DNA from 2 places in the Exiguobacterium sp. S22-S28 genome. Region 2 is predicted to be linked to the other one. Evidence: riboswitches for the same ligand, from Rfam matches in the RefSeq annotation. Region 2 holds a riboswitch; the other holds the start of a gene.

Region 1 (5,053 bases), on a different contig from region 2:
TTACGGTCAAAATGTTGACAGAAGGGGCAGCGGTCAATCGTTCGACCTTTTATGCCCACTTTACGGATAAGTACGACTTGATGGACAAAATCGTCGATGATCATATGGAAAAGTTGACGGAAGCGATCCGGATTCAAGGAATGGTCTCACCGGATTATCCTTCCGTTGAAAAGGTCAGCCGTTATTTTGAACGACTGTTTGTCCATATTGAACAAAATGAACATTTTTACCGGACGATGTTTTTACAAGGTCCCATTAAAACGTTTATTTCTCGCTTTTTAGATACGTTAAAAGAAAACTACCAACGGGTATTTGAAGCGCAACCGGCGAATGAGGCACGGGTAGTCGATCAAGACTTATTATTGAACTATGTGATCGGCGGACAATTGGGACTGTTGATTTCCTGGCTGCGGAACAATCGTCCGTACTCAGCCGCTTATATGGGCGATCAATTGAGCCGGATGATTGTTTTCGGAACTGTCGAAAGCATCGGTTTTCCGAATCGGCCACAAGATTTCGGCTGAAAAAACCGCCCGATCCTTATAAAAAGGATGGACGGTGGAATCAGGCTTGTTCGAGTTCGAGTGTTTTCGTATAGACAGTACTCCGATTCCGTCCTGATTTTTTGGAATAGTACAGCGCCTTATCGGCTTGCTGCAAGGCCTCTAGAGAAGTATAAGAATCGCTGGAATGGGCAATTCCGAGCGAAATCGTGATTTGAAGTTCAGGAACACTTGTGGTCGGGAACAGGTTTCGAGCAACTGTCATTCGAGCAAGTTCCGCTATTTTTTTCGTTTCTTCAGCTGAGGTATCCGGTAAGATGATTAAAAATTCTTCGCCGCCATATCTGCCGACTAAATCATCCGGTCGGACAAGCGAGGCGAGAGTCGTACCGAGCTGTCGTAAGACATCATCCCCGGCATCATGACCGTATGTATCATTTACGTGTTTGAAGAAGTCGATGTCAATCAAGATCAGTGAATAACCATCTTCAGCAGAACCGACAAGAGACAAGGAATCATCAAGACGACGGCGGTTGGCAAGACCAGTCAGTGCATCCGTCATCGCCAATTTTTGCTGGTATTGGATATTTTCGAAATGACGTCGAAGTTCCGCCAACAGCTGATAGGTCACATAACCTGCCAACAGATTAAAAAAGATATACGCGACCGATATTTTAAAGAACGTCGACCAACTATTCGTTAAAAGATAAATGGCCGGCAGAGAGTAAAAGATACCAATACCGATCATTAACTCGAAGTTCCAAAACGTCATGCGGACGTAACGCCGGACGATGCCGATCGTTCCGATGAACAATCCGATGACGACCGTCGAGACGATGACTCCTTCCAACTGATCGGCAGGCGTTAACAAAAAGCGGGTTCCGATGATCATCAGACCGGTGATGATAGCACTCGGCAATCCACCGAACATCATGGCGATAGCAACCGGAATAATCCGTAAGTCGATGCGGGCGACATCGATTTGAATGCTGTTGAACATGAGAAGGACTGAAATGAGTCCGGCTATGCCACCTAAAATCAAGCGAGTCTTCAAATGTGTTTTAGGGGTGATCCTTGGCTGATTCCGAAAAGGTAGGAATAAGAGAGTGATCGTTGTAAACAATAGACAAAAGTTAATGATGAAATTATTCATGATGGACAACAAATCCTCCCAGCTCCTCTTAGCAACGTTTCTAATATACGCTATGTAATCATATGCACTATGTAATCTACTCCTCTTAATAACGGCAAGAAATGGAAAAATGTTTAGCCTGTCGAAAAAGCAATAAAAAAAGGCGAAATTCACAGTCAAGTGAACTTTGCCAAAAAATAAATCCATTATTTTTTAAAAAGCTTTTTTTAGGAAGAAACTGTCTCTTCATCCATGGTTAAAAGAATCTTATCGAACACATGAACCATGATGTTCAGCTCTTCTTCCGTCAATGTACCGAATCGTTCTTGCAGATACTTCCGGCGAACGATTTCGAGTTCGCGGAAAGCGGTCTCGCCTTGATCCGTCAACGCTAAAACAATCGATCGTCGATCGTCTGTTGAACGGGTCCGGGTAACGAATCCTGCTTTGTATAAGCGATCGGTCAAAGCCGTCACCTGACTTGTCGCAAGCTCAAACTGTTCTGCGAGTAGAGTCGGACGCTGGGGGCCATTTTCGGACAGACTGCGTAAAATGAAAAACTCACTTCTTGTCGCGGTTCCTTCAAATAATCGGTTCAGTTCACGACGCAATGTCCGGAGAATGACACGCATTTGTTCCTCTAATCGGTAGGTCAGTTGATCACGTTCTTGTGGCATTCAAGCAACATCCTTTCTTTCAGTTAACTTCTATTGTTTAGTGTACTAAAAAATACGGAATTTTACTATGTATAGGGGCTATTTCAAAAAAAGAATTGACAATTTAAAGACGTTTTGTGTAACATGACGAGGTAATCAAGAAATTATAATCAATTTAATTAGTTCTCACTCAACCAGTGGGATGGAGGTTGCAGTTCTTATGAGTACAGTCACGGATGTCGTCAAGCGGCAGATGAGGTGATTGAAAAGGAAGAATTGCCGAAATCAGTCATCGCTTTGAAGATGATCGATTGGGATTAGATCGAACAGGTCTAATACTGTCACAAGTCGGGTATGACTTGTGGGGAGCTATCTTTCACGACGGTAGAATGGGGCGCATCCTTTTTACTATGTTGCGTTCTCATCTTCCTTCTGGAAGGTGAGGGCGCTTTTTGTTTTTTCAAAAAGTGTCCTCTCAAAAAATTTAAGAAGAGAGAAGCGAATGAGATGAATACTTTACAACCCAAAAGAAAACTGGATTCAACAGAAGAAGGATTAAAACGCGGCTTACAAGCCCGTCATATGTCAATGATTGCGATTGGTGGCGCCATCGGAACCGGTTTGTTTATTGCATCCGGTGCATCCGTTGCAGCTGCCGGTCCGGGCGGTGCCTTATTATCCTATGCCGTCGTCGGACTGATGGTGTACTTTTTAATGACGAGTCTTGGTGAGATGGCAGCCTATATGCCGGTCGCCGGTTCATTCTCGACGTACGGTGCGAAATTCGTTGATCCATCGTTTGGTTTTGCCTTAGGTTGGAACTACTGGTACAACTGGGCTGTCACGATTGCCGTCGAGCTTGTTGCAGCACAAATCGTCATGACGTACTGGTTCCCGGACGTACCTGGTTTCTATTTCAGTGCTATTTTCTTGTTGTTGATGATTGGTTTAAATTTCTTCTCCGTTAAAGGTTTCGGAGAAGCAGAATATTGGTTTGCGATGATCAAAGTCGTTACCGTCATCATTTTCTTGATTGTCGGTGTTGCAATGATTTTTGGTGTCTTCACATCGGAAGCACCGGTCGGCTTTAAAAACTTTGCGTTAGGTGATGCACCGTTCGTCGGTGGTATTCCGGCTGTGATCGGAATTATCCTCGTCGCCGGCTTCAGCTTCCAAGGAACCGAACTCGTCGGAATCGCGGCGGGAGAATCGGAAGATCCGAAAAAGAACGTTCCGAAAGCCGTCAAACAAGTTTTCTGGCGGATCCTGTTGTTTTACGTCTTCGCGATTTTTGTCATCGGGATGTTGATTCCGTATACGAGTCCGAACTTAGTGTCGAATGATATTACGGATGTAGCCGTCAGCCCGTTTACACTTGTCTTTGAAAAAGCCGGACTCGCGTTCTCAGCAGCATTAATGAACGCTGTCATCTTGACGTCCGTCTTATCAGCCGGAAACTCGGGGATGTATGCCTCGACACGGATGCTGTACACACTGGCACGTCAAGGCGACGCACCAAAAATGTTTGCCAAAGTCTCAAAAAACGGTGTACCACGTAATGCCTTGCTCGCAACCGGAGCCATCGGCGCACTCTGTTTCCTGACATCGATGTTCGGTGGTCAAGTGTATCTGTGGCTGTTGAATGCATCCGGTATGACCGGTTTCATTGCGTGGCTCGGTATCGCGATCAGCCATTACCGGTTCCGCAAAGGGTTCCTTGCGCAAGGCCATTCGTTGAGCGACTTGCCGTACGTTGCGCCAGCTTTCCCGTTTGGACCGCTCTTTGCCTTCGGACTTTGTTTCCTTGTCATCGTTGGTCAAAACTATGCTGCGTTCCTAGCGGATCAAATTGATTGGGTCGGAATCGCTGCAACGTATGTCGGTATTCCGTTGTTCCTTGCCTTCTGGTTAGGTCATAAATTTAAAAACCGGACATCGGTTGTTCCTTATTCAGAAATGGAGTTCCCGGAACATCCGCGTCCATAATCAACGGTCATCCTTTTTAAAGGGATGACTTTTTTTGTGCAAAAAAATCAATCTCCTTAAAATAATTCTGAAATATTGTTTTGAAGAAGTAATAAAAAGGAATCATATAAACAATTGTTTGGGTCAAAAAGGGGAGAAGGGGAGAAAACAATGAATACATATGATTTAATTTTGACGCTGGGATCGGCAGCCTTTTTTATGGCACTTGTCGCTTACGTCTCTTACCGGATGACGCGGGGAAAAACGGAAGGGATTGACGAATATTTTTTGGCGGGGCGCGGATTGAGCGGCGTATTCATTGCCGGCTCTTTGCTGTTGACGAATTTATCGGCAGAGCAGTTAATCGGCTTGAATGGACAGTCGTTCGTAGGCAACATGTCGAGTATGGCGTGGGAAGTGACGGCCGGCTTTGCAGCCATCATCATGGCGATTTATTTACTTCCGAAGTTTCTCGGGATGGGGATCTCGACGTTACCGGAATTTTTGAGTCAACGTTACGATGAGACCGTACGGCGTATGACGGTCTTGCTGTTTTTACTCGGCTATATGTGTGTCACGATTCCTTCGATGCTGTATTCCGGAGGGATTGCCGTCTTACAATTGTTTGACGTACCGGCTTTGTTTGGACTTGGGTACACGGAGTCGCTCTGGATTGTAATTTGGATTGTCGGCATCATCGGAGCCATTTACGCCATCTTCGGTGGATTACGGGCTGTCGCTGTATCGGATACATTAAACGGTATCGGATTAGTCATCATCGGATTTTTAGTGCCGAT
Region 2 (5,948 bases):
CTACCCCCGTACGTGACGGGACGTTATACAGCATGATTGGAAGCGAAACCGCATCCGCGACAGCCGTGAAATGCGCTACGAGCCCGGCTTGTGAAGTTTTATTGTAATACGGTGTCACGAGCATCGCTGCATCGGCACCAAGACGTTCCGCCGCTTGTGTCTTTTCGATTGTCTGCGCCGTATTGTTCGTTCCGGTTCCGGCAATGACAGGCACGCGTCCTGCCGTCACACGGACCGCCGTTTTCAGTAACGTCTCGAACTCTTCATTCGTCAGCGTCGATCCTTCTCCTGTCGTCCCACCGACGACCAGTGCTTGAATGTTTGCCGCGAGTTGTTGTTCGATGAGTTGTTCAAATACGGTTAAATCCAGTTCACCCGTTGACGTGAACGGTGTTGCCAGTGCTGTTCCTGCTCCTTTAAACATGTCGGATTCCTCCCCGTTTCTTAAGAATGGATTGAACTTTCAAGTGCTTGACGCGCCACTTGGACGGCGTTCGAAGCAGCCCCTTTTCGAATGTTGTCGGCAACACACCAGATGTGGAATGTGTTCGCAAGACTCTGATCCTGTCGAATCCGTCCGACGTATACGTCATCCGTTCCACTGGCATCAAGCGGCATCGGATACTGATTTTGACTGACATCATCGACCAAGACGACGCCGGGTGCTTGACGCAATGCTTCGCGGATCACTTCGACCGTCGTCTCCTGCTCAAACGTCACGTTGATCGCAACGGAATGAGCGTTCGTGACCGGGACGCGGACACATGTCGCGCTGACCGGCAACTCCGGTAAGCGGAAGATTTTGCGTGTCTCATCAATCATTTTCTGCTCTTCTTTCGTATACCCATCCGGTAAGAACACATCGATATGCGGCAGGATGTTATCGTGAATCGGGTGCGGATAATTAACCGGTTCTTCGCCGCGGCTGCCGCGGGCCAAATCCTCAATTCCTTTTTGACCCGAACCGGAGACCGCTTGATACGTCGTATAGTTGATACGCTGTAAACCAAACTGCTGAAGTGGTGCCAGGGCAACGACGGATTGAATCGTCGAACAGTTCGGATTGGCGATCAATCGATCATTCGGACCGATTGCCTGCGGGTTTACTTCCGGTACGACGAGCGGGATATCCGCCTGCATCCGGAAAGCACTTGAGTTGTCGACGACGAGTGTTCCTGCTGCAGCGAGTAATGGGGCATACTGTTCACTGATCGTTCCGCCTGCTGCGAACAGTGCGACATCGATGCCGTCTTCTGTGATTTGCTCCGATAATGCTTGAATCGTGACGTCTTGTCCTTTGAACTGAACGGTTTTTCCGGCAGAACGAGCTGAAGCGTAAGCTGAAATTTGACGAACCGGAAAGTCGAGTTCCGCCAAGACTTGCAACATTTTTTGTCCAACGGCGCCTGTTGCTCCAATGACTGCTACATGATACATATGGTTTCCTCCTTACAGGTCAAACGCATTGGCGATTGCTGCGACGGTCCGTTCGATGTCGCCTTGCGCAATCGTATACGAGATGCTGATTTCTGACGTCGTGACTTGATAAAACGTGATGTTTTCCGCCCGGAATGTCGCAAATAATTTCGAAGCGACGCCTGTTGCGTCACGCATTCCGATTCCAACGACCGATAACTTGGCATGTTGGTTATGACGGTCGACTTTGACGGTCGGGAAACGATTGATGATATCCTGCAGGGCTTCTTCCAAAAACTCTTCTTCGTCGAGCGGACAAGAGAACGAGAGGAAAATGTCACTGTCAAACGTCGTCTGACTGATCATATCGATGTTGACGTGACGTCCTGATAACAATTCAAAGATATCTGCGACCGCTGAGTTTGTCTGTGGTACGTGTTTGATCGATACCGTCATGACGTTTTTTGTCACACTGACACTTGTGACCGCTTTTTGTTCCATCGTTTCCGTTGCCTCCATGATCCAAGTCCCTCTTTCCGATTCAAGTGTTTTCCCAACAAAGATGTGTACACCGTATTTTTTACCTAACTCGACACTCCGCATCTCCATGACTTTTGATCCGAGAGCACTCATTTCCATCATCTCATCGTATGAAATGTGCGGAATCGGCTGTGCTGCTGCATGAATCCGTGGATCAGCCGTATAAACGCCGTCAACGTCCGTATAGATTTCACACCGTTTATCGAGAACGGCTGCCAGTGCGACGGCTGTCGTATCCGATCCGCCGCGCCCCAGTGTCGTAACATCCCCCAGTTCATTGACCCCTTGGAAACCAGCGACGATGATGACATCGTAGGTCTCCAGTTTTTTCCGGAGTAATTCACCGTCAATTTGTTTGATTTTACTTTTCGTGTGGAGTCCCATCGTACTGATGCCTGCTTGTGCGCCCGTCTGAGACAAGGCCTTTGTCCCGAGTGAGTTCAAGGCGATGCTGAGCAACGAAATCGTCTGTTCTTCACCGATTGCAAGCAGACGATCGAGTTCGCGCCGTTCCGGTCGATCCGTGATTGCTTGAGCTTGCGCAATCAAGGAGTCTGTCATTTTCCCCATCGCCGACACGACGACGACTAATTTTTCGCCTTGATCCGTCCGATTCTTCAAATAATTCGCAATAGACTGAATCTGTTCGACAGTCGCAACCGAACTACCACCAAATTTAAGTACAGTTGTCACAATCCTATCTCCTTTTGTCCCGAAACAGAAAAAAACGACGGGCCGGTAGGAGCGTTCCTACGGCCCGTCGTTATCACGATCGGACAAACGATGACAGTGTCACTCGTTCTTTTACGTAAGATAGCGCTCCGAAACGTGGGTTTCGGCAGTACAACGGATCTTAACCGTTGTACCAGCAACCAAGAAAAAGCATTTTCTTGTTCACTTCGGCGGATTTCCCCTTTCACATCACTTGGCATGCTTGCCTTTGTAAGTGTTGCTACTGATGTCATCCGCGCCTCTATCTGTCGGTTGTTAGTTACAGTTATAGCAAACATTTTTTGTTAAATCCAGTGATTTGCCAAACTTTTTTGATTTTTTATGATTTTTGAAGGATCTGCTTCGCTTGGGTCAGTTGTTCGCGAACAGCGTTAAAACCTGTCCCGCCGTAACTGCCCCGTCGTGCGACGGCTTGAACCGGATCGAGCAATGGATAGACATCTTCCGTAATGACCGGATGGAATGTCTGATACGTCTCAAGTGTCAAATCCTTCAAGAAACAGCCGATTTGGACACAATGCAGGACGGCTTTGCCGACGATTTCATGCGCTTCCCGGAAAGGAATGCCTTTTGTGACAAGGTAATCGGCCAGTTCCGTTGCATTCGAGAAGTCTTGCATTGTCGCCTTCTTGAGCGCTTCTGTCTTAAACGTAGCGGATTCGAGCATCCCGGTAAAAATCTGAACCGACTGTAAAACCGTATCAGCCGTATCAAAGACGCCTTCCTTATCTTCTTGCATATCTTTATTGTAAGCGAGTGGTAATGCTTTCATCGTCGTCAAGAACCCCATCAAGTTTCCATATACCCGTCCTGTCTTTCCGCGAATCAATTCCGCGAAGTCCGGATTCTTTTTCTGCGGCATCATGCTTGATCCCGTCGAAAACGCATCGGACAGCTCAATGAACGAAAATTCTTGCGACGCCCAGATGATGATTTCTTCACAGAACCGTGACAGGTGCATCATGACCGTCGACGCGATCCCAAGGTATTCAATGACGAAGTCCCGGTCCGAGACGGCGTCCAAACTGTTGGGATAGACGTGTGCAAACCCAAGCAACTCGGCTGACTTGAACCGATTGATCGGGAAAGTCGTTCCGGCGAGTGCACCGGCACCAAGTGGTGACATCCGGACCCGCTTCAAGTTATCCGTCAGTCGCTCGGCATCACGCTCAAACATCCAAAAGTAAGCCAGCAAGTGATGCGCGAGCGAGATCGGTTGGGCACGTTGCAGATGGGTATAGCCGGGCATGACCGTCTCTACATGTTGCTCCGCTTGTTCCGTGATGACGGATTGCAGATTGCGAAGACTCGACAGGAGTTCTAAAACATGCTGCTCCATCCAGAGATGAAGATCAGTTGCGACCTGATCGTTTCGACTGCGCGCTGTATGCAGCTTACCGGCGACAGGACCAATCTGTTCCGTCAATAACCGCTCGAGGTTCATATGGATATCCTCATCAGCAAGTGAATAGACATGCTGGTCAATCGTCGTTTGTAAATGATTAAGTCCGGCTTCGATTTGTTGCCATTCCGTTTCCTCGAGAATCCCTTGTTCGTACAACATCTGTGCATGGGCCAGGCTGCCTTGTAAATCGACAGCCGCCAATTTTTGATCAAATGAGATCGATGCGCCGAAGGCCTCCGCTTGAGCGGAAGCACTTTCCGTAAACCGTCCGCCCCATAGTTTCGTCATTTTTTCACGCCTTCCTGACGATGGACGCTGGCATGTGTCGCAATCGCAAGACCATGCAGTTTGATGAATCCTTTCGCTGCTTCGTGATCAAAGGCATCTTCTTTTGTGTAAGTCGCGAGTTTCTCGTCATACAACGAAACTGTCGATTGACGTCCTGTGACGATCGCGTTCCCTTTATACAGTTTGACACGGACTTCACCGGTCACATCCTGTTGCGTTGCCGTCAAGAAGGCTTTAAGTCCTTTTGTAAGTGGTGCATGGAATAATCCGTTGTAAATGGTTTCTGCATATTGTTTGCTGAGAATCGGTTTAAAGTGAGCAACGTCTTTTGTCAACGTGATTGTTTCGAGTGCTGCATGCGCTTTGAGTAAGACCGTTGCGCCCGGGCATTCATAGACTTCACGTGACTTGATCCCGACCAAACGGTTCTCGACGTGATCAATCCGTCCGACACCATGTGCGCCAGCGATGATATTCAGTTCTGTAATCAGTTTCGCCAGCGGATGCGCTGTTCCGTTAATCGAAACCGGCACGCCCGCTTCAAAGCCGATGATGACTTCTTCTGCTTGATCCGGTGCGTCTTCCGGTGCGACCGTCAAGGCATAAGCATCTTGCGGCGGCTCTGTCCATGGATTTTCAAGGACTCCACATTCATTGCTGCGTCCCCATAAGTTCATGTCAATTGAATACGGGCTGTCGAGATTGATTGGAATCGGCACATCGTTTTCTTTCGCATAGGCGATTTCTTCTTCCCGTGACCATTTCCATTCACGAACAGGCGCAATGACTTCGAGTGACGGATCGAGTGCTGCGACCGAAACTTCAAACCGGACTTGGTCGTTACCTTTTCCGGTACAGCCGTGGGCGACTGCTGTGGCGCCGTGGGCATGAGCCACTTCGACCAGCTTTTCAGCAATCAACGGACGGGATAGGGCGGAAATCAAAGGATAGGCCCCTTCATAATGAGCACCATATTGAAGGGCTGGCAAAACAAATTCATTAGCAAATTCTTCTTTGACATCAAGAACGATGGATTCAATCGCACCGACGAGTAAGGCTTTCTCTTTTATGACCGATAAATCTTTTCCTTCGCCGACATCCATGCATAACGCGACGACATCATAATCCTTGCTCAACCATTTGATGGCAACTGAAGTATCGAGTCCACCGGAATACGCTAAAATCAATTTTTGTTTTGTCATTCTTATTTCCTCCTTGAATTCGACTGTATCTGTCTGTATAAAAATTCACTATGAATTATATATATACATAGACTTTCAAAAAAAGAAACCCTTTTTTCAGGATTTCTTAAAAAACAGCGTTAAATTTTTTTCTCCATCGTCCGGTGCGGGATGCCGGCATCATCAAATTCATCGGAAACAATCGCATAACCAAGCCCTTGATAAAAAGGAATCGCCTGCACCTGGGCACCGAGTGTTAAAATCATCCGACCTTCACGGCGGGCAATCCGTTCCATCGCCTGCATCAGCTCGCCGCCATACCCTTTTCCTCTTGTCGCAGCAAGTGTCGCGACGCGTTCGACCTTCATCCGTTGCTCGTCATACGG

What was found. Region 2 has a riboswitch for lysine ahead of ACHA8N_RS05000 (aspartate kinase). Riboswitches for the same ligand answer to the same signal wherever they lie in the genome.
Region 1: it holds a riboswitch for lysine, as region 2 does, so the genes downstream of both, ACHA8N_RS04555 (amino acid permease) here and ACHA8N_RS05000 (aspartate kinase) in region 2, are expected to answer to the same signal.

Annotation. Positions count from the first base shown of each region.
Region 1 covers NZ_JBHFFC010000014.1:264,327-269,379, reverse strand. The annotation lists gene ACHA8N_RS04570 (TetR/AcrR family transcriptional regulator) at 1-524, shown strand, start outside; gene ACHA8N_RS04565 (diguanylate cyclase) at 565-1,656, opposite strand; gene ACHA8N_RS04560 (MarR family winged helix-turn-helix transcriptional regulator) at 1,863-2,312, opposite strand; lysine riboswitch at 2,487-2,671, shown strand; gene ACHA8N_RS04555 (amino acid permease) at 2,799-4,277, shown strand; gene ACHA8N_RS04550 (solute:sodium symporter family transporter) at 4,428-5,053, shown strand, end outside.
Region 2 covers NZ_JBHFFC010000018.1:41,979-47,926, reverse strand. The annotation lists gene dapA (4-hydroxy-tetrahydrodipicolinate synthase) at 1-424, opposite strand, end outside; gene ACHA8N_RS05005 (aspartate-semialdehyde dehydrogenase) at 445-1,437, opposite strand; gene ACHA8N_RS05000 (aspartate kinase) at 1,450-2,649, opposite strand; lysine riboswitch at 2,763-2,940, opposite strand; gene argH (argininosuccinate lyase) at 3,008-4,381, opposite strand; gene ACHA8N_RS04990 (argininosuccinate synthase) at 4,378-5,583, opposite strand; gene ACHA8N_RS04985 (GNAT family N-acetyltransferase) at 5,703-5,948, opposite strand, start outside.